Regions from separate parts of the Aphanothece sacrum FPU1 genome, predicted to be linked through region 2. Evidence: predicted binding sites of a transcription regulator. Region 2 holds the regulator's gene; each other region holds the start of a gene.

What was found. The regulator HrcA, encoded in region 2, represses chaperone genes, less so after heat shock. The targets are predictions, from matches to a motif close to TTAGCACTCNNANNNTNNGAGTGCTAA.
Region 1: prmA (50S ribosomal protein L11 methyltransferase) is a predicted target of HrcA. The motif match lies at 2,476-2,502, and genes of this name have one in related genera.
Region 3: groES (co-chaperone GroES) is a predicted target of HrcA. The motif match lies at 2,517-2,543, and genes of this name have one in related genera.

What each region holds. Positions count from the first base shown of each region.
Region 1 covers NZ_BDQK01000013.1:527,599-535,189, reverse strand. Annotated here, with positions in the region: gene AsFPU1_RS13155 (nuclear transport factor 2 family protein) at 1-418, opposite strand, end outside; gene AsFPU1_RS22680 (hypothetical protein) at 442-600, opposite strand; gene serA (phosphoglycerate dehydrogenase) at 800-2,377, shown strand; gene prmA (50S ribosomal protein L11 methyltransferase) at 2,546-3,442, shown strand; gene AsFPU1_RS13140 (NAD(P)H-quinone oxidoreductase subunit O) at 3,526-3,741, shown strand; gene mdh (malate dehydrogenase) at 3,764-4,738, shown strand; gene AsFPU1_RS13130 (class I SAM-dependent methyltransferase) at 4,775-5,512, shown strand; gene AsFPU1_RS13125 (hypothetical protein) at 5,736-6,101, opposite strand; gene rpsB (30S ribosomal protein S2) at 6,141-6,965, shown strand; gene tsf (translation elongation factor Ts) at 7,057-7,591, shown strand, end outside.
Region 2 covers NZ_BDQK01000016.1:246,243-253,833, reverse strand. Annotated here, with positions in the region: gene AsFPU1_RS19270 (hypothetical protein) at 1-126, opposite strand, end outside; gene AsFPU1_RS19265 (PspA/IM30 family protein) at 398-1,183, shown strand; gene AsFPU1_RS19260 (thioredoxin family protein) at 1,244-1,576, shown strand; gene AsFPU1_RS19255 (LL-diaminopimelate aminotransferase) at 1,584-2,750, shown strand; gene AsFPU1_RS19250 (hypothetical protein) at 2,855-3,148, shown strand; gene hrcA (heat-inducible transcriptional repressor HrcA) at 3,392-4,474, opposite strand; gene AsFPU1_RS19240 (rhodanese-like domain-containing protein) at 4,630-4,980, opposite strand; gene AsFPU1_RS19235 (DUF3352 domain-containing protein) at 5,098-6,780, shown strand; gene AsFPU1_RS19230 (hypothetical protein) at 6,935-7,201, opposite strand; gene AsFPU1_RS19225 (DUF6888 family protein) at 7,315-7,497, shown strand; gene AsFPU1_RS19220 (DUF6887 family protein) at 7,494-7,591, shown strand, end outside.
Region 3 covers NZ_BDQK01000017.1:199,689-207,279, reverse strand. Annotated here, with positions in the region: gene rpsF (30S ribosomal protein S6) at 1-77, shown strand, start outside; gene groL (chaperonin GroEL) at 440-2,068, opposite strand; gene groES (co-chaperone GroES) at 2,148-2,459, opposite strand; gene AsFPU1_RS20875 (hypothetical protein) at 3,047-3,298, opposite strand; gene AsFPU1_RS20870 (DciA family protein) at 3,652-4,227, opposite strand; gene AsFPU1_RS20865 (MFS transporter) at 4,431-5,891, opposite strand; gene recO (DNA repair protein RecO) at 5,938-6,783, opposite strand; gene rseP (RIP metalloprotease RseP) at 6,931-7,591, shown strand, end outside.

The DNA of each region.
Region 1 (7,591 bases), on a different contig from region 2:
CCAATTTGGCTGTGAAGGCGGCAACTTCTAGATTTGGGTCAAAGTAAAAGCTCCAGGAGGCAATTTTGCCGTCTTCATCTAAAACAATGAATTGGGCATCTTCAACCTCAAAAACTTGCTGAGTTTGTTTGCAGAGTTCTTGAGTATGAGAAATGATACAGGCCTTATTGCCCTCAACAATAAATTCCTGTAAATCATAGCTTAGAAGTTCAACGGTTTTGGCCCGAATTTCAAAGGCTTCGGCCACTGCTTGACGTCCCACTCTCCTCCCAAGATAGGGGATCACCTGATTGTATTCGTTCTGGGGAGCATAGAAAACAACAGTTTCTGATAAGCCGTTCAGAACAGCTTCAATATCATCCTTTACCCAGCTTTCAAACCACTGTCTTAAAATTTTGGTTGTTTCTTCAGTATCCATGTAAAGCATCAGGTAAAGCTAAATTATAGTTTGCTAATTTCACGCCATTTACGCCGAGGTTTTTCGGTCAAATTATTATCTGTTTTTAGATTACTTGATAAATAACGCATTAACTGCAGCTTTTCTTCAATGTTTAAAGCTTCAGATTGACTCATTAACTCATTTAATAATTCTTGAGACATAATTAATAATTCCCCTTTAAATTAGTGAACATTATTTGGTTTTAACCCAGAAGTTTAGAACCCCTGGTCTTATTTAAACAGCAAAACTGGAAATCTTTTTAACGATTTAGGAGAAAAGCGCACATAGACCGCTACAATAAGCTACTGCAACCATGAGACTTACGACAATAACTGATCACCCCGACACAGACAAAGCACTATGGCAAAAGTTCTTGTATCCGACCCCATTGACCAAGTAGGCATTGATATCCTCTCCCAAGTAGCGCAAGTAGACGTTAAAACAGGGTTATCCGCCGAAGAATTGGTCAAAATCATCCCTGAATACGATGCCCTCATGCTTCGTTCTGGAACCCGCGTAACTAAAGAGATTATTGAAGCCGGAACCCAACTCAAAATCATTGGACGGGCTGGTGTCGGGGTAGATAATATCGATGTACCGTCTGCCACTCGTCAGGGTATCGTCGTAGTTAACTCTCCCGAAGGTAATACCATTGCGGCGGCTGAACACGCCCTAGCTATGATGTTATCCCTATCCCGTCATGTTCCCCAAGCCAACCAATCCATGAAAGCTAATAAATGGGATCGTAAGAATTTTATGGGGACAGAAGTCTATAAGAAAACTTTGGGCGTGGTAGGCTTAGGAAAAATTGGTTCCCATGTGGCCAACGTGGCTAAAGCAATGGGCATGAAAATATTAGCCTTTGACCCCTTTATTTCTCAAGACCGTGCTGAACAGTTAGGATGTACCCTAGTTGACCTGGATTTACTCTTTGCTGAATCCGATTATATTACCCTTCACGTTCCCAAAACTCCCGAAACTACCCACCTCATCGGACGGGAGGCTTTAGCTAAAATGAAACCTACCGCCCGTATAATTAACTGTTCTCGTGGGGGTATTGTAAATGAAGATGCCCTAGCAGAAGCGGTAGAAGCTGGTCAAATCGCAGGGGCCGCCCTCGATGTATTTGAAGAAGAACCCCTCGGAGAATCTAAACTGCGAGGTTTAGAAAGTGTAATTTTAACCCCCCATTTAGGCGCGTCTACGGCTGAAGCGCAAGTAAATGTAGCGATTGATGTAGCTGAACAAATCAGGGATGTATTATTAGGCTTAACTGCCCGTTCGGCGGTCAATATTCCCGGTTTAACCCCCGATGTCATGGAAAAATTGCGCCCTTACCTGAAATTGTCCGAAACTTTAGGTAATTTAGTCGGTCAACTGGCCGGAGGACGTATTGAACGCTTAACCGTTCGTTTTCAAGGAGAACTAGCCACTAATAAAACTCAACCCTTAGTTGTGGCCGCCATGAAAGGACTGCTTTCTCAAGCCTTACGAGAACGGGTTAACTATGTTAACGCCGCGATCGAAGCTAAAGAACGAGGTATACGCATTATCGAAACCCGTGACGCTTCGGTTCGTGACTATTCTGGTTCCCTTCATCTGTCGGCCCAAGGTTCAATGGGAGAACATTCTGTTACGGGTGCGCTTTTGAGTGACGGCGAAATCAGGATCACTGATGTAGATGGATTCCCCATTAATGTGCCACCGAGTAATTATATGTTATTTACGGTACACCGAGATATGCCAGGGATTATTGGGCAAATTGGCTCTTTATTGGGTAGTTTTAACGTCAATATTGCCAGTATGCAAGTAGGACGGAAAATCGTTCGCGGTGATGCAGTTATGGCAGTGAGTCTTGATGATCCCTTACCCGAAGGATTATTATCTGAAATTACCAAAGTCGCTGGTATTCGAGACGCTTATACAGTTAAGCTGTAAGTATTACACAAATCAGTTATCAGAAATTTTGGTTTGAAAACCTCCCCCTTTTAGGGGGATAGAAATAAAAATATTCGTTGCTTCAAGCTATGGACTTGTTTGCGGTAGTAACTGATAACTGATAACTGATAACTGGTAACTGTTCACTGTTCCTCATACCCCATTCTCATGTCAACAAGCTGGTGGGAAATTACAATTTTATGTCACCCTGATTTAGAAGACTCCATTTTTTGGCGATTAGAAAAATTTGGCTGTTCGGGCATGGTTCAGGAAATTAAGGGAAAATCTTACGTTATTCGGGCTTATGTCCCCCAACTTCAGTATCAATCTCTCGATTTGTCCGCCTTATCCCTTTGGTTACAACAAGACGCACTCATTCTCGAATTACCTCAACCTCTGGCCCGTTGGAAGTTAATCGATGAAGAAGATTGGGCCCAAAGTTGGAAACAACACTGGGAACCCACAGAGGTAGGGGATCTATTTTTGATTTATCCAGCTTGGTTAACCCCCCCTGAAAAAAGCGATCGTTTGATTCTTCGTCTTGATCCTGGGGCTGCTTTTGGTACAGGAACCCATCAAACTACTCAACTGTGTTTAGAGTCCCTAGAAATGCGATTATCTAAGCCCACCAGTGGACTCACTGTAGCTGATATCGGTGCCGGATCAGGCATTCTTTCCATTGGTGCTATATTATTAGGTGCGGCTCAAGCTTATGCGGTAGATATCGATCCTCTGTCGGTGCAAGCAGTCCTTCATAACCGTCATCTCAACAACATTAATCCTTCTTCCCTTGTGATTAATCAAGGGAGTATTGAACAATTGTTAGAATTAGTGCCAGAAGGAGTAGACGGGATTATTTGTAATATTTTAGCTGAAGTGATTATTGAATTAATTCCCCAATTCTCTAAACTAGCTAAACCTAATGCTTGGGGCATTTTAAGCGGCATTTTATTAGAACAGTCTCAAGCGATCGCCGATACCCTAGAACAACATGGATGGATAGTGGCGGCCCTTTGGAAACGTCAACAATGGTGTTGTTTTCAGATTCGTATGGCCCAAGCTTGAGAATTAATACTATTAAGCACTAAAACCGTAAATTTTTGGTAAAATTCAAAAGTCGGGAAAAAAACTCAGCATAAGTGACAATTATGGCAGATACAATAAAAAAAGGTACTTTAGTTCGTGCCGTACGGGACAAACTAGAAAATAGTCTAGAAGCAAAGGCCAGCGATTCGCGCTTTCCTCCCTATCTATTTGAAACTAAAGGAGAAGTCGTAGATTTCAATGATGAATATGCGTTAGTCAAATTCTCCGTTCCCACACCGAATGTTTGGTTACGCATCGATCAACTAGAATTAGCTTGAGTTTGCTTAACTTTGAGTATATATGAATGTCTCTGACGATTCTTTTCTGACTTGTCAATCGGCAAGGGTTTCTGTTATTGGGGCCGGTAATGTAGGCAGAACCCTAACTCAGCGTATCGCCGAGAAAAATCTGGCTGATGTGGTGTTATTGGATATTATCGAAGGATTACCCCAAGGAATTGCCCTCGATTTAATTGCAGCCCAAGGCATTGAGTTACATAATAGCCAAATTATCGGCACTAATAGTTATGAGGACACCGCAAACTCTGATTTAGTGGTAATTACGGCTGGCCGTCCTCGTACTCCAGGGATGACACGAGACGATTTGACCCAAATTAATGCCAAAATTGTCGTTAACGCGGCTCAACAAGCCATTAAATACTCTCCTAATGCGATTTTTTTGGTGATTACCAATCCCTTAGATGTAATGACCTATCTCACGTGGAAAGCAACTGATCTACCCCCATATCAAGTGATGGGAATGGCAGGAGTATTAGATTCTTCCCGTCTACAAACCTTTATTGCGATGGAGTTGGGGATTTCTACTGCCAATGTTACCGCGATGGTGTTGGGAGGCCATGGAGATTTAATGTTACCATTACCTCGTTATTGTACCGTTAATGGCATTCCCATTACGGAACTTTTAGACGAAATAACCATTAATCGATTAGTGGAAAGAACCCGCAACGGAGGGGCAGAAATCGTCAAATTATTGCAAACAGGGGGGGCTTATTATGCACCTGCTTCTTCCGCTTGTTTAATGGTAGAAACTATCTTAAGAAATCAGTCTCGACTCCTACCGACGGCAGCTTATTTGCAAGGGGAATATGGGTTAAATGATATTTTTCTAGGGGTTCCCTGTTTATTAGGATGTAGTGGGGTAAAACAAATTTTAGAAGTGACTTTGACTGAAATTGAAAAACAAGCATTAAATACTTCAGCTACATCTGTACGGAAAAATATTCAATTAGCTTTAGAAAGTTTAGGAATGAGTTAAAAAATCAAATCTTTGTTCTGTTCTTTATTAACCTCAATGTCTGAAAATCAAGATTATAAAGTTTGGCAAAAAGCCGAAGTCTCTCAAGCTTTTTTAACAGGAGTTAGAGGCGCGATTCCCTTAGCTAAAGAACAAATTGAAATCATTCTTCGTCTCATCAATTTAACCCAATCTAAGGTTAATAATTTTCTGGATTTAGGTTGTGGCGATGGAGTTTTAGGAAAAGCTATCTATCAAGATTATCCTGATGCTACAGGCTGTTTTCTAGACCTTTCAGATGACATGATTCAAGCAGCACAAGATAATATAGGAATTCAATATAAATCTAATTTTATTACTCAAAACTTTGGTGAAAATAACTGGATAAATTCTCTGAGTGAAGATGCTCCATTTGATGTAATTGTCTCAGGTTTTGCTATTCATCATCAACCCGATAAGAGAAAACAAGAAATTTATCAAGAGATATATCAAATTCTGAAACCTGGGGGATTATTTCTTAATTTAGAACATATTGCTTCTCATTCAAAGTTAGGTGAAAAAGCATTTGATGAGCTATTTGTTGATTCTCTTTATGCTTTTCATCAAGATAAAGAACCTCACAAATCAAGAGAAGAAATTGATAAACAATATTATAGTCGTGCTGATAAAACTGCTAATATTTTAACTTTAGTCGAAACTCAATGTGAATGGTTAAGAAATATCGGTTTTGTTGATGTTGATTGTTTTATGAAAATATTTGAAATTGGTTTATTTGGGGGAATACGTCCTAATTAAAATACTCTCCTGTACTTATGCTGATATAAAATCTTACCTGATTGTAGGGTGGGTTAGACGCGGCAATGATTTTGAGGAAAAACTAATAAGTTATTATTCGCGTCGTAACCCCCCCGTTGAAATATTGTAGCTCCAGCACACAATTTCTACCAAGATTTCGGGGGAACCTATTAGGCCCCTACGATGTACCGTATTGAGTTAAAAAATTCTGTACTTTCTTCTCTTACCAGTATTTAAGAAATATCTTTAACCAAGATTGTAGTGTCTGAGCGCGTCGTTTAACAGTAGTTTCTGAAAGTGCTGGACATACTGCCATTAAAAATTCAGTCGCTCTGTCAGTCTGAATCTCTGAAAGATCATTCGCATTTTGCCTAGGATTTTGAAATGAGGGAGGCTGCGCTTCAGGTCCGACACCACCTTGCTGACTCGCGTTTTTAACAAAGCGTTTAGCCTTAGCAAAAGCCATGTTTCTTTGTGCTTGTTGAGACTCATTACATTGTCCTTCAATATTTCTCTTGTGTGTTAAGCTAGAAAAGTTGTCTAAATATCGCACATCTGGGACTTCGGGTGTTTCTTGTGAGAAATACACCTAGATGGAGGATAAACCCGAATAGGAGTTCATATTAATATGCCAGTTGTTTCTCTCGCTGAATTGTTAGAGTCTGGGGTACACTTTGGTCATCAGACCCGCCGTTGGAACCCGAAAATGGCCCCGTATATTTATACGGCCCGCAACGGGGTTCATATCATTGACTTAGTGCAAACCGCCCAATTAATGGAGGATGCTTACGATTATGTGCGTAAATCCGCCGAAAAAGGCAAAAAGTTTCTCTTTGTAGGGACAAAACGTCAAGCAGCAGGAATTATCGCTCAAGAAGCTTCCCGTTGTGGAGCAAACTATGTTAACCAACGCTGGTTAGGAGGAATGTTAACCAACTGGGAAACTATCAAAAATCGGGTAGAACGGCTCAAAGAATTAGAGTCTATGGAAGAAAATCGACAGATTGATCGTCGTCCCAAAAAAGAAGGTTCTGTACTACGTCGAGAACTCGGTAAACTGAATAAATACCTGGGAGGCATTAAAACCATGCGTAAACCCCCAGATATTGTCGTAATTGTTGACCAAAGACGGGAATATAACGCAATTCAAGAATGTCAAAAATTAGGCATTCCTATTATTTCTTTACTAGATACCAATTGTGATCCCGATTATGCGGATATTCCCATTCCGGCTAATGATGACGCTATTCGCTCAATTAAGCTAATTTTAGGCAAATTAGCTGATGCGATTTACGAAGGTCGTCATGGTCAACTCGACTCGGAAGAAGATTATGAAGAATTTGAAGATAATCTCGAAGAAGGAGAGTACGAAGATTATGAAGAAGAAGACGAGGGCGAAGAAATAGCGGCTGAGTCTCATGGACAAGAAGACGATGAAGAAACAGAAGCTTAGTCAGACAAAAGACTAAGATTTAAGAGACACTGATGAGGGAACAACTCCCTTGTCGTGTCAAGATATTAGTAGAGTAGGAACGTAAGTTAACATGGCGGAAATCTCAGCAAAACTGGTTAAAGAACTCCGAGAAAAAACTGGCGCTGGTATGATGGATTGCAAAAAGGCACTTCAAGAAAACCAGGGTGATATGATTAAGGCGACGGAATGGCTACGGCAAAAAGGTATTACCTCAGCCGAGAAAAAGTCCGGCCGTCAAACTGCAGAAGGTTTAGTGGATAGTTATATTCACACTGGGGGACGTATTGGTGTCCTGGTGGAAGTTAACTGCGAAACTGATTTTGTGGCCCGTCGTGATGAGTTTAAGGAATTGGTACGTAATGTGGCGATGCAGGTAGCTGCTTGTCCTAATGTAGAATATGTGACGGGTACGGAAATTCCTGAAGCAATCGTTGCTAAAGAGAAAGAAATCGAGATGGGCCGAGAAGATTTGGCCAGTAAACCTGAGAATATTCGAGAAAAGATTGTTCAAGGACGCATTGAAAAACGAATCAAAGAATTGTGTTTGATGGATCAACCTTTTATTCGAGATCAAAGCGTTACTATTGAAGAATTGGTTAAACAAA
Region 2 (7,591 bases):
ACAATGAGGACAGTTAATTCCTTGATTAGTCAACTCTAATTCTAAAATAATAAATCCTTCTTTTTGATAACAAGTGAAAATCGTAACGTTAGGAAATCCCAATAAAGTATCGAAATGAATATCCATTCTTCACCAGGGAGGTAAAACGTAGCTATCGCTACATTTTATTTGATTATAGATGGAGAGCCTAGGAAACGGGATTTTAAGCAATATATTAAATAAACTCGCCCTTACCTCACAAAAAAAATCTGTCTGTTGGGTTTCGTTCCTCAACCCAACCTACGAAACTACCCTAACTACAGCAATTCTTGACCTGTGATATGCCAAACTAGAAAAAGCAATCAATATTTTAAACTTTGACTCCACCCTGTAAACCCTGAGAGGATAATATAGAATCATGGGATTATTTGATCGCCTAAGCCGAGTTGTCCGCGCTAACCTTAATGATCTGGTTAGTAAAGCCGAAGACCCTGAAAAAGTTTTAGAACAAACGATCATTGACATGAATGAGGACTTGATTCAATTGAAACAAGCTGTCGCTCGTTCTATGGCTGATCGTAACCGCACTGAACAACAATATAAACAAAATCTCTCTGAATCCAATAAATGGGAACAACGGGCTAAACTAGCTCTTTCTAAAGGAGAGGAGTCTTTGGCCAGAGAGGCCTTAGTCCGTAAAAAAACCTTTACGGAAACAGCCACTACCATGAAAGGACAACTCGATATGCAAAATAGTCAAGTTGATACCCTACGCCGTAATTTAGTGGCTTTAGAGAGCAAAATTTCTGAAGCTAAAACTAAGAAAAATATGCTCATCGCTAGAGCAAAAGCAGCTAAAGCAACCGAAGAAGTCAACAAAACTTTGGGCAACATGGATGTGGGCAGTTCTATGGCCGCTTTTGAACGCATGGAAAACAAGGTCTTAGACATGGAAGCTCGTTCTCAAGCTATGGGAGAATTGGCCGGAACTGGGGTGGAAAATCAATGGGCTGCTTTAGAATCAGGAAGTGATGTAGAAGACGAATTAGCTATGCTCAAAGCTCAGTTTTCGGGTTCTGGGACTGGTCAACAAATCTCAGGTTCTTCTATGGATCAAAAGTCTTTACCCCCACAAGGGACTTCTAAAGATTCAGTGGTTGATGATGAATTAGAACAGTTACGCAAACAACTCGATAATCTCTAATATTCATCAACGTTCAAAAATCGACAATAGATAATTACCTCGAATTTATCAATTATCAAAATGAGTAGTGTTCTCGAAATTACTGATCCTAACTTTGAAACAGAAGTCTTTAACTCCGATGTCCCTGTATTAGTGTATTTTTGGGCAGACTGGTGTGGCCCCTGTCGTCTGGTTTCTCCTTCCGTCAAGGCCCTTGCGGAAATGTATGGCGATCGCCTCAAGGTGGTGAAATTAGCGGTTGATCCTAACCCTAATGCTCGTTCAAAATGCCAAGTAGAAGGGGTTCCCGCTATTAGACTCTTTAAGGGACAAGAACTTTTAGTTTCTTATGAAGGGGCGATCGGTAAACAACAACTTCAATCAATGCTTGATCCTCATCTGACCCACGATTAAATGAACTATGCGTTTTGCCAACCGCCTACAAGCCCTGCAAACTAATGTTTTTGCCGATATGGATCGGTCTAAGTCTCAAGCGATCGCCTCTGGGAAAACTATCCTAGATTTATCCTTGGGATCGTCCGATCTTCAGGCCTCGGCGGTGGCGATCGCTACTATTGAGCAGTCGTTACATGACCCAACGACTCACGGTTATTTACTCTATCATGGGACTCATGATTTCCGGGAAGCGGTGGCTCATTGGTATACTCAACGTTTCGGTATTCCGGTTAATCCTCAGACGGAGGTGTTACCGTTGATCGGTTCTCAAGAAGGGACGGCTCATTTGCCCCTAGCGTTCCTTAATCCGGGAGATTATGCTTTATTACTCGATCCGGGTTATCCTTCTCATGCGGGGGGTGTCTATTTAGCCGGGGGACAAATTTATCCTATGCCCTTACGGTCCGAGAATCAATTTTTGCCTATTTTCCCTGATATTCCGTCTTCGGTATTGGCTAAAGCTCGTTTAATGCTCTTGAGTTATCCCCACAACCCAACAACCGCGATCGCCCCTTTATCTTTTTTTGAGGAAGCTGTTGTTTTTTGTGAGAAACATGGGTTAATTTTAGTCCATGATTTTCCTTATGCGGATATTGTTTTTGATGGTATTGCTTCACCTCCGTCTATTTTTCAAGCAGATCGAGATAAGTCTTTATCTATTGAATTATTTAGCTTCTCGAAATCTTATAATATGGGAGGGTTTCGTATTGGTTATGCTATCGGTAATGCTGAAATTATTAAGGCACTTAGACAAGTTAAAGCCGTCGTTGATTTTAATCAATATCGAGGCATTTTAAATGGGGCGATCGCTGCCTTGCAAGGTTCTCAAGAGACGGTTAAAGAGACTGTAGCAAGGTTTCAAAAGCGACGGGATACTTTTATTAAAGCGTTAAATAATAGGGGTTGGCCAGTTGATTATCCTCAAGCAACAATGTATGTTTGGGCTAAGTTACCTAAACCTTGGGAAAGACGATCTATTGAATTTTGTACTGAGTTAGTTGCTCAAACAGGAGTAGCTGTATCTCCTGGTGCGGGGTTTGGTCAACAGGGTGAGGGTTATGTTAGATTTGCTTTAGTTCATGAGCCACCAATTTTAGAATTAGCAGTAGAAAAAATTGCTCAATTTTTATAAAAATTATCCTATATATTGACTTATTATTCATTTTTAACAATATTTCTATGGTTTTATTTTTTGTGATTTAATAGAAAAAGAAAAAGATATAGTTATTATAAGTTATGAGAGCTTATTTAAAAGATGAAATTTTGGTAATTGACAAAGAAGATTTACCCCCTTATAAAAAAGGTGGATCTATTGTTCGCAATGGTTATTTTTGGGCATTGAAATCTATTGCCTGTTATACTAGAAAAGAATGTAATTGGGAATTTGATCAACCTGTTTGGGTTGCTTTATCTCGAATGCTTCTCTCCTTTTCTGAGTCGGGTTATTTAGGCTATTCAGAAACAATTTTAGAATTCCCTCTAGATACTCCTATTCCTGATACTTTACGCTCAGTTTCCACCTGGTTATAACCTTTAAATAAATTATAAATTATAAATTAGAATTTTATTGACTTTTTTTAATCGGTTCATTTTTCGTTTTAATACCTAGATAAAGTTTAACAGAGACAACGGTAGGGGCAGGTTTATTTATTTGGTGAGAATCATTGATTTATGTAAAAAACCCGCCCCTACTACAAATTTTGGGTAATTAATCTTGTGTACTTACTTAATTCATAATTCATAATTCATAATTCATAATTCATAATTCATAATTTAACGTAACGTTTCTGATAAATAATCGGCAGTGGATTCAACTAAGGAGATAGTATTCTCATATAACATTCGTGTTGGCCCAATAATTCCTACACTTCCTACGGGAATATCACCCTGTCGATAAATAGCCGAAATTAAAGTGCAGGGACGCATAGATTCTAAAGGATTTTCTGAGCCTATTTTAATACTAACCCGTCTATTTAATGGTTGATGTTCAAATGTTTCAAAAATTAACGGTAATAATTGATCTTGTTCTTCTTCTAATAAATGTAACAACATTTGCACCTGTTGTAATTGAGAAAATTCTGGTTGTCTGAGGACTTCTGACACACCATGAACCATTATCGGAGTAGAAATTGATGATTTTAAAGAGTAATGTAATTGTTGTAATAATTGTTTTAAAAAATCTCTATAACAAGCAAAATTTTGATCAATTTCTCGCCAATTTAAAGTAGCAAAATCTGATATACATTTGCCTTTTAGTTGAGCATTTAAAAAATTAGATAAAATATGTAATTCTTCCGTTAAATTATCTTCATTGTTTGACTCATTTTGACAATTAGAAGCAGGAAGATCAATTAAAATTGACTGAGTTTGATAATTTTCAGTCACAATAACTAACATAACTTGTGTTGAAGAAACTTCAACTAATTGCAGATGACGTAATTGATTAGTAGAAGTTTGAGGCAGAGTAATTAGGGCAATATAACCACTTAAATTAGCTAAAATTTGAGTGGCCCTCTGTAACAAACTCTCAAAACTATAGGTTTCTCGTCTTAATTCCTTAGTTAAACGTTGTTCTATCTTTTGACCAATTTTATTATCTGGTGTCATCAAACTATCAACATAAATTCGATAACCACAGTCAGAAGGAATTCTTCCCGCAGAGGTATGAGGTTGATATAATAACCCATCTTTTTCTAATTTTCCTAATGCTTGACGAATAGTCGCTGAACTAACACTAAAATTATATTCTTCTACCAAGGTTCTTGACCCAACAGGTTCGGCCGTGGCAATATAATGTTGAATAGTTGCTCGTAAAATATTTTGATACCGTTTAGTTAAAGAGGTTGCAACAGTCATCATTAGATAAATTGGCTAATTGTATTAAAAAAACAAAATCTTAAGTCAATTTTTCCTGACAGTATAACGCCTCTTGGGAGAAAATAGACAGGTTGAACCAAGATTCTTAAAAAATACAGCAGAAGATTTGAGTTCTTGCCCTCAGTTGCCGATAATTAGTATTGAGGGATACTCGGATCAACTTTCAGGGAATAAGCATCAATACCACCCAAGACATTTTTAACATTAGTGAAGCCCTTATTCAGTAACCAATAACACATCTGGGCCGATCGCATTCCATGATGACAGATTACTAAAGTTTCTATCTCAGGGTTAAAGCGAGTGTTAATCTCCTCAGACCATTGGGTTGCTTGACTTAGGGGAAGTATTTCAAACCCTTGGATATAGGCTATCTCTACTTCATGAAATTCTCGCACATCTATCAATTGTAACTCATGATCTCTTTGTGTTAATTTTTTAGCTAATTCTTCAACTGTAATCTGAGAAAGGGGTGGATATGGAGACATAATGGTAAAAAAAAGAATATTGTTATCTAACTTAACAGCTTAAACGATTAATACGGTTTTAATTATCAAAGCAGATTACAATCAATAATGGTAGTCGATCACCCCAGAAAAATTACTGTGAAGTTTCGTCCTTTCTTGATCACCCTCGCTATAACTGCTGTCCTTTTCCTATCCCTCGCTGGTGGTAGTCTCTATTCGATCTTAGCCCAAAGTCCCCTCAATTTGTTAGAGGGTGGGGTAACAAAAAATCCTGTGGCAGCAGTTTTTGTTCCTAAACAAGCCCCAGTTATGGTATCATTACTAACCAATCCTGATCGCTTAGAAAGCTTTGCTCGTTTGATCGCCTTGCCTCAAAATAGACGGCGATCGCGTCGAGAAATTCGTCAGATAGAAGAAACTTTACTCGCTAAAACAGGTTTAGACTATTCCACTCAAATTCAACCTTGGTTAGGAGAAGAAATTACTCTAGCTGTTACTTCTCTTGATTTTGATCATAATCGAGATAATGGTATTAATGCTGGTTATTTATTAGCAGTTTCCACAAAAGATCAACAGTTAGCTAAAGAATTTCTCCAAACTTCCTATTCTAAAGACGCGATCGCGGGAACTTCTGATTTGGTTTTTGAAGCTTACAAAGGCATTAATTTAATTTATCAACGTTCTCGTGAAATTAATTCTAAAACTCCTCTGTCAGCGAGTGCATTTGTTAATAACATGGTGTTATTTGCTAACGATCCAATTGTGTTAAAAGAAGCGATCAATAATGTACAAGTTCCTGACTTAAATTTAAAAAATTCAACCGCTTATCAACAAGCTTTAGATACCATTATAGACCCTAGAATTGGCATTGTTTATACTAATTTTCCGGCCTTATCTGCTTGGTTAAGCAATTTATCCATTCCTGAATTACCCGAAATTACCCAAACCTTAACAGTGGCATTTTCCCTTAAATCTGAGGGTTTAGTCGCACAAACCGCCTTAATTGGCGTATCCGGTGCAAATGATCGTCCTGCTGCCTTATCTAACCCTGTAGGTGCATTAGCTTATATTCCTGCTAGTAGCGTCTTAACGGCCGCAGGAACAGATTTAAATCAATTATGGCAGCAAATTGAGACAGGATTAGAAAAAGATAGCCCCTTACAACAATTCTTAAATCGTTCTATAACCTATCTACAAGAACCTTTAGGTCTAAATTTGTCTAAAGAGGTGTTTCCTTGGGTTCAAGGGGAATTTAGTTTAGGTTTAGTGCCTCATCCTGATGGGGGTGAACCCGATTGGATTTTTGTGGCGCAAAAAATTCCTGGAGTTAATATTAATGAAGTGCTAGAAAAGTTTGATGAATTAGCACAAGACCAGGGTTATAGTGTAGGGAATTTATCCTTATTAGATACCGATGTTACTGCTTGGACAAAGTTAAGTACAGCTATTAACAAAGGTAAGACTAATTTAGCCCGTTTAGAAGCGCAAGTAAGCGGAGTACATGGAGAAATTGACAACTATGTCATTTTTTCGAGTTCTGTAGAAGGAATTTCTCAAGCTATTTCAAATACCACACCTAAGTTATTAGAAACGGAAGAATTTCAGCACGTTATTGAGGGATTATCTCCTGAAAATGATGGTTATTTTTATGTCAATTGGACAGAAACTCAACCTATTTTAACTCAAAAATTACCCATTGCGCGGGTGGTTGAATTTGGGGTTAAACCATTGTTAAAAAACTTGCATTCTTTGACTTTAAGTAGTCAAGGAAGTGAAAAAGGGATTCGTCGTGCAACTATTTTCTTTAATGTAGGAGTTTAAAAAAGTTAGAACTTGTAGGGGCGGGTTTTTGACAAAAGCCTATGATTGTGACCAATATGTTAAATAAACCCGCCCATCATCCAAATCGATCAAGCTTAATATTATTAAGACCCTACGGATAAATTTACAACGGAAAGGGGAATCGTCATCAAGGTCAGGATGGGGAAGAATTAAGAATTGTTAACTGAACACCATTATCCCTTTCATAAACGATCGCCACGGGAATAGTTAACTTGGGATTGTTTTCCGGGAGGGCAGGGAAGATATAGGAATAACCGTCTCTTTTGAGCAGGAGTCGCCAAATTCTGGGTTTATCGGGGTTGCTTAGGTCGTTGATTTCTTGACCGAGGAAGCGATCGTAAAGTTTGCGATCGCCAATAATGCGAAACTCAGCAGGATTTTCCAGGGGGTAGAATATCATATCGGAGGGCAAATGCCATTTGCCCCTACAAGGATAATAAGCTAGAATGAGAAAATAGATGTTTAAACTCTTACAAGATAGAATAGAAATTAATACAAGGAGTTAATAATTCATTGCCTACCGATCAACAGAAAGATACCGCAATCTTTATTTGTCAACTACTCTCAAATCTTTATCAACCCATCAACCTATTCCGTTATGACCAAAGACTAAAAACAATCTACCTCTTAGCAGGAATTAATAATGGACTAGAAATTACAATCAATCAAGCAGGAATTTGGGACTTTGAATTATGAAAAAACAACTCTCTGACATGAATAACACTGAACTTCGTCAATATTTATCTGAACATCGCCACGATGAAGAAGCTTTTAGTCAAGCCTTAGAAAT
Region 3 (7,591 bases), on a different contig from region 2:
AACTCAAGAAAGTTGCCTCCCCTACCCCTGAAACAGAATCAGAAGAAGCTACAGTCGAAGAAGAAGCAGCCGCTTAAAGACAGAGTGATATCCTCCCACGCACTCCGTAAACTTCGTGCGGGGCTTCCCTAACTCACGATAGGGCATTCCTGCTTATTCCCGTTTACCGAAAATTTCGGTAAAAGCCCCGCGTCTTCAGCGCGGCTTTTTATTTTATGAGCGTTGCATCATTACGGGATGATTTAACTTTTTCCTAATTTTTAAAGTTTCTAATTTTAGCCGCGATCGCTGCCATAAAATTTTCTCCTTAATTATAAATCATCCCGCAACTATGCAACGCCAAATGATTGATATATAATCAATTAAAGCACAGAAACAAAGCCCTAAAAAATAGGGCAAGCATTGCTCACCCTATTGATCAGTTTAGGAAACCTTAGACTTAGTAGTCAAAGTCCCCACCACCGCCACCACCTGCAGAAGGTTTTTCTTTCTCAGGTTTGTCCACTACAATACATTCAGTGGTTAAGACCATTCCCGCAATAGAAGCAGCATTTTGTAAGGCAGAACGAGTCACTTTAGCAGGGTCAACGATCCCTGCATCAAACATATCGGTAAACTCGTTATTAGCCGCATCATAACCTACGTTAAAGGGTTTTTCTTTGACGCGCTCAGCAATAACCGCTCCGTTTTGACCCGCATTTTCTGCAATACGTTTTAGAGGTGCGGTTAAAGCACGCGAAACAATTAAAGCTCCTGTTAATTCTTCATTGAGTAGGTTATCTTTAGCCCAAGTTTCTAAGTCAGGAGTCAAATGAGCTAAGGTAGTACCACCCCCAGGAACAATACCTTCTTCTACAGCAGCTTTGGTAGCATTGATCGCATCTTCTAAACGCAGTTTACGATCTTTCATTTCGGTTTCAGTAGCAGCACCCACTTTGATGACAGCCACACCACCGGATAATTTCGCTAACCGTTCTTGCAATTTTTCTTTATCGTAAGAAGATTCGGTTTCTTCCATTTGACGACGAATTTGCTCACAACGACCCTTAACGGCTGCTTCGTTGCCTTCGGCGATAATGGTGGTATTATCTTTGGTTAAGGTGATACGACGGGCTTTACCAAGCATTTCTATCTTAGTATTTTCCAGTTTCAGACCCGCATCTTCGCTGATGACTTTACCACCAGTCAGGATGGCAATATCTTCTAACATTTGTTTACGGCGATCGCCAAATCCAGGTGCTTTAACCGCAGCAACAGTCAGAACGCCCCGTAGACGGTTGACAACTAAGGTGGCTAAAGCTTCTTTTTCAATGTCTTCTGCAATAATAACTAAGGATTTGCCTTGACGAGCAACTTGTTCTAAAACAGGTACTAAATCTTGAACTAAGGCGATTTTTTTATCGGTGAGTAGAATGCAAGGATCGTCTAAAATTGCTTCCATGCGTTCGGGATCAGTGACAAAATAAGGGGAAATATACCCTTTATCAAAACGCATCCCTTCGGTAATTTCCAGTTCGGTGAACATGGATTTTCCTTCTTCTAAGGAAATTACACCTTCTTTGCCCACTTTATCCATAGCATCGGCAATCATTTTACCGACTTCTTCGTCGTTTCCAGCAGAAATAGACCCAACTTGGGCGATCGCTTTGGAATCTTCTACGGGTTTAGCGTGTTCGGCAATTTTGGAAACTAAAAAGTCAGTAGCTTTATCAATGCCTCGTTTGAGAGAAATGGGGTTAGCTCCTGCGGCGACGTTCCGTAACCCTTCTTTAACGATAGCATGGGCTAAAACGGTGGCGGTAGTGGTTCCGTCTCCGGCCACATCGTTGGTTTTAGAAGCAGCTTGACGAATTAGAGATACTCCGGTATTTTCGATATGATCTTCTAACTCAATTTCTTTAGCAATGGTGATCCCATCGTTAACAATTTGGGGGGCCCCAAATTTTTTCTCTAGTACAACATTACGACCTTTGGGACCAAGGGTCACGGCCACAGCTTCAGTCAGAATGTCCATGCCTCTTTCTAAGGCACGGCGGGCATCTTCATTGTAGACAATAATTTTAGCCATAATATGATATCTCCAATCAGTCGATTAATGAACTTGGGTGATAAATGCAATGTTGAGGGAATGAGTTATCCTTATCTACTTAGGCGACAGTTGCTAAGATATCTTTTTCTGATAACAATACGTAATCTTCGCCAGCTAGTTTGACATCGGTGCCAGCATACTTAGAATAGAGGACTTTATCGCCTACTTTGACTTCTAATGCAGAACGGGTTCCGTCATCGTTGCGTTTACCAGGCCCCACGAAAACTACTTCTCCAATTTGGGGTTTTTCTTTGGCGGTGTCAGGTAGTAAAATTCCTCCAGCGGTTTTTTCTTCTGAGGCACTGACTTTGACAAATACGCGATCGCCAAGGGGTTTGACGGTAGATACGTTAATACTGATTGCTGCCATAAATTAATTAATCCTCTTAATGGTTCTTTTCTAGAAGTCTGTGCTGTCTTAATTAAATTAGCACTCTCACCTTCCGAGTGCTAATCTAACGAAATTAAGGGGTACGTGGCAACTCGTAAAAGGGTACGGGTTCCCGAACTTATTATTTCGCTCAAAGTCTGCAAGTGAGTAGATGTGGATTTTTTGTAGGGGCGGGTTTTTTACAGGAGTTATGATGCTCACAAAGAAATTGAATAAACCCGCCCCTCTTTTATGATGCTCACAAAGAAATTGAATAAACCCGTCCCTCTTTTATAATGCTCACAAAGAAATTGAATAAACCCGTCCCTCTTTTATGATGCTCACAAAGAAATTGAATAAACCCGTCCCTCTTTTATGATGCTCACAAAGAAATCGAATAAACCCATCCCTCTTTTATAATGCTCACAAAGAAAAGGTTATTTATTCTTAATTTACAGTTCTAAAAGAGGAACTCTAATTGCAAGATGAGAGAAAAAAAGCTTAACTAAACGGTTTATAGAAGCAAAGAAATTGTTAATTTAATTTGAGTTAATCCCTGTGGGATCAAGGGTTAAATATGTTATCTCTTAGCTAGGGACTGAATTTACTCCAATAACGTCCCGATTAACAGGACATTTTAAACTAAAAGAATTCTCTAACTTAACCGCTTTTTCTAAGCTTTCCCAAGTATTAGTAAATGGTCGAGAAGCTAAGGTACAAGCTTTCCACTCAGCCCTTACAGGCACTCCTAATTGTTGACACATTCCCCCTCTACGTCCTTCAGTTTGATAATAACGACAATAGCGACAAGATGAGGCGAGAAAATTAGTTGTTTTCATGGGAGTTATTTAAAAAGGGATTATCGGTTGACCCTACGATTTATTATCTGATATCCCCTATTAATTCCTTATTGGGTCTTGTTATGCTTCTTGTATAGGTTTGAGTCTCCTCTTCAATTAAGAAGTCTTCAGAATTTTTTAATATTGTTTTTACAAAAGGATACAGGATGTCTCGATCATCTATATAACTTGTTAAACTATGATCCCTAAAGATAGGTGATTTCCCTAATAACAGCTTGGGGATCAAGGATAAAAATATTGTTAAACGGTATAAACTTGCAAGGTATCTCAGTAATTTTATCTAGATAAACTCCAATCTAAGCTGCCTTAACTTCCTAGAGAATTGTATAACATTAGACATTTTTCTGCCAAGATTGGGACGCACAATGACAACACTTTGACCAACGTTCTAGTTCCCCTGGAGGTGTAGGGCAATTGCACTGAGGACAGAGGGGAAGAAATTGCGATCGCTGTTTAATTACTTGAGTCCATCGCCCAAAGGCTATCTCTGGTGTCATTATAGACTTAGACTCCTGGGGATCACTTAGAGGAGGAACAGGAGGAATAAAACTCGGATGTTGTGGTACTTTATTGTCTACTGCCTCAGAAGACTTTTGCTCTCTTTTGGGGGAACTGTCCCATCCCACTGAAGAAAAACGAATATCTTCTAACGGTTCTGTTCTCACTATATTGTTAAGTTTTATTAATATAAAATACCGTTGTAAGGATAAAGTTTGCGCCCAAACTGCGCTAGAAGTGGCGACCCAGAGGATATTTCTCTGAACAAAAAGTAACCGAGTTTGAGCAGTTACTTGAGGTTCAACAACTGTCTCCCAAGCTTGACACAAATCTTTGTAGCGTCGATAATTGGCAAAATTAGGTTGTTTTTCTAAAGCAGCTAATAGACGATCAAGGGAATTAAAAGTCATATTTAAAGGAATAAGTCAGTAGGTTGAGTTGAACGATAGTGAAACCCAAAAACCACCAGTTCGGTGTTCATCGTGGATAATTTTTTCCACAAATTACCTGATGTCGAACTCAGGCCAGTAGGTTAGGTGGAACCATAGTGAAATCCAACAAAACCCATGTGCTGTGTTGGGTTTCGTTCCTCAAACCAACCGACGGAAATGGTTTATTGATGATCTCCCATATACCAAGTTAAAACACCCCCCAAAATTGCTAATGCAGCTAAAGCTAATAAAACAGATTGTAAACCAAATAAAGTTTCAGCAATACCGGCCAAAACTAAGGGTAAAGAAAGAGCAATATTAACCGCATTATTTTGTAATCCAAACACCTTACCACGCATTTGAACTGGAGTTTCTGCCTGAATGGTGGTTTGCATGGGAACACCGATAAAAGCGGCAAATAAACCTAAAAAAGTAGTCATAATTAAAGTTGACCAAAGACTATTAGTAGAGACAGATAACCCAAACAAAGAAACTGCCATTCCGAAAGAACCTAATAAACCCAATTGACTGTGACGAAATTTTTGGCCCCAATTCCCTAAAATTCCTGCTCCTAAAGCCATTCCTAAACCGCCACCTGCTAACAAAAAGCCAAATTGTTCTGCTTTCATACCTGGAATTGTTTCAGCCATCCGTACGGCCAAAACTGACAAAGCGGCAAAGATAGAAAAGAGAATGACCAATTGAAATAAGGCATTACGAACCCGATAATTACTACCTAAATAACGAATACCATCTTTAATATCATCAAATACATGAGGACGTTCTTTTTGATAATGTTTTGCTTTTTCTCCTGTGCGGAGTAACAATAACATTAATCCCGAAATAGAATAAGCTGCACCTACAACAAATGATTTTCCTTCTTCCCAGGAAAATCCCCAAAATTCGGCTAATCTTGCTGAGACTTCTAATAAAGGTTCTCCAATGGCAAAACCGACAATAGTCATGGCCATCATAGTAGTAGTAAACAAAGAATTAGCTGATAGTAAGTGACGACGTTTAACTACTAAAGGAATAGTCACTTGTTCAGCAGGTGCAAAAAATTGAGTGATAGTTGAATCAATAAAACTGAGAATTAATAAAATCAAAAAACCGACCGGCAAGAAAAATATATCTTGAGTGTGAGAGTGCCATCTTCGTAACCAAATTGGCAGCCAATTTACCGATAAAGCAATAGTTTTGTCTTGAGATAACCAAAGTAAAGGAGGAATAATAAAAACCAATACAGCGCGAACAAGATTAGAAATTACTAATACCTCTTTTTTGGGCCAACGATCAACATAAACCCCTGCCAAAGTTCCAAATAAAATTGCTGGAATTGTAAAAGTAATCATAATCGCGGATACCCAACCACTAATAGGCTGATTTTCCCCTTGAAAATGGCCTGCAATTAAAGCGATCATTAAGACTAGATAGACTTTATCCGCTAATTGGGAAAATACTTGTCCTGTCCAGAGAATGAGAAAGCGAGGATTCTCTAAAACGGCGGCAAATCCCTGTCTGGGAGTTGGAATAGGAGGAGGAGGAGGCTGACGATCCATAGGAGTAGATAAAGGAGTTTTATTAGACAATTCTGCCGATTCATCGGGAACCGATGGGGTTGACTCGGATTGGGAAACGGTCATATTTTTGGTTAGGGTTTGTCAGAAATTACACAATTTTTATTAAACCTTAAAACTCTAACTCTGATAAAGTATCTACGAGGGTAGCTGCGCGAAAAGAACGGCCTAGATGGTATTGGGCATACTCTCTGAGCAAGTGTTCCACTCTAACCCAAGTCACAGACTCCTCATAAGCAACCGCTTCTTCCTCAAATTGTGGTAAAGAAGAGAGGTTTAGTTGTTGTAACAAGCTTAATTCTAAGGAACCTAGTTGATGATTAATCAGGGGTAAAGTCCAGGCACTTGGAGCAATAATAGATAGTTTAACTGTTTGTGCGATGGTTTCACGGGTTGATAAATTAATCAGTCCTCCCGCTTCAAAACTAAAACCGACTCTCCACTTAGCATCTGTAAAATTCCCAACTATGGTTTCTTGGGTGAGACAACAACGTTGTACTTCCGGTACCATACCGGCGATCGCTAATAAATGAAAGATCCCATGGGCTAAATGACCATGTAAACTTTGCTTTTCTGACATTTGTTCTAAACGTCGTAGATGTTCGTTTAGGACTTGATACAATTCGCTTTGAGGCTGTTCGCTTAAGGCCAAACATAATACTACTTCGGCTAAATATTGACTTCCTGCTAATTTCCCTAAATTTTTCGTTAATCCTGGATAAGATTGCAAAATATCGGCTTGAGTAATTTTATCAAGTGATCGCCCTTTAGCAATTAAAAAATTATTGACCACGAATAATTCACACCGTCCCCGCAGTTTAGATTGGTGTTTTCTGGCCCCTGGTGCCACAGCGCGAATTAAGCCAAATTCTGGCGAAAGAATTGTTAATAGGCGATCTGCTTCTCCAATGGGCATTCCTTTTAAAATAATTCCCGTAGTTTGATAAGTTCGACTCATGGACAATAATATATAAATAGTTGGAGATTACAACCTTTTAGGCTGGTGATTTTGACGAACGAGAAAAGCCAGAGGCTAAAAGATTGTTATATGATCAAAAAACCGACACAATGGTAAAAAATCCCATTTATTATTTAGTAGTTTATTATGTCAGTTTTGGCCGCGATCGCTGTTTTAGCCCTATTAATTGTTGTTCATGAATTAGGTCACTTTGCCGCAGCTAGACTGCAAGGTATCCATGTTAATCGATTTTCTATTGGTTTTGGCCCTATTTTACTGAAATATCAAGGGTCACAGACAGAATATGCCCTTCGTGCTTTTCCTTTAGGGGGATATGTGGGATTTCCTGACGATGATCCCCAAAGTAATATTGTCCCAAATGACCCCAATTTATTAAGTAACCGTCCGATTTTAGATCGGGCGATCGTTATTAGTGCGGGAGTCATTGCTAATTTAATTTTTGCTTATTTTCTGTTAGTAGGACAAGCAGGAACGGTTGGCATTCAAGAAATACAACCAGGATTAGTGATACCCAAAGTTGATCCGGCTTCGGCTGCTATGGTAGCAGGAATTGAACCAGGAGACATCATTTTAGGGGTCAATAACCAATCATTAAATAAGTTTCCTGAGGCTACGACTTCTTTTATTGAAATCGTCCAAACTTCTGTTAATAAACCTTTGACTTTTGAGGTGAAAAGAGAAGAAAGTTCTTTAACTTTGACAGTTACACCTCAAGCAAATGAACAAGGACAAGGAAAAATTGGGGTGGCACTTCTACCAAATATTAAGTTAAATCAGGCACATAATT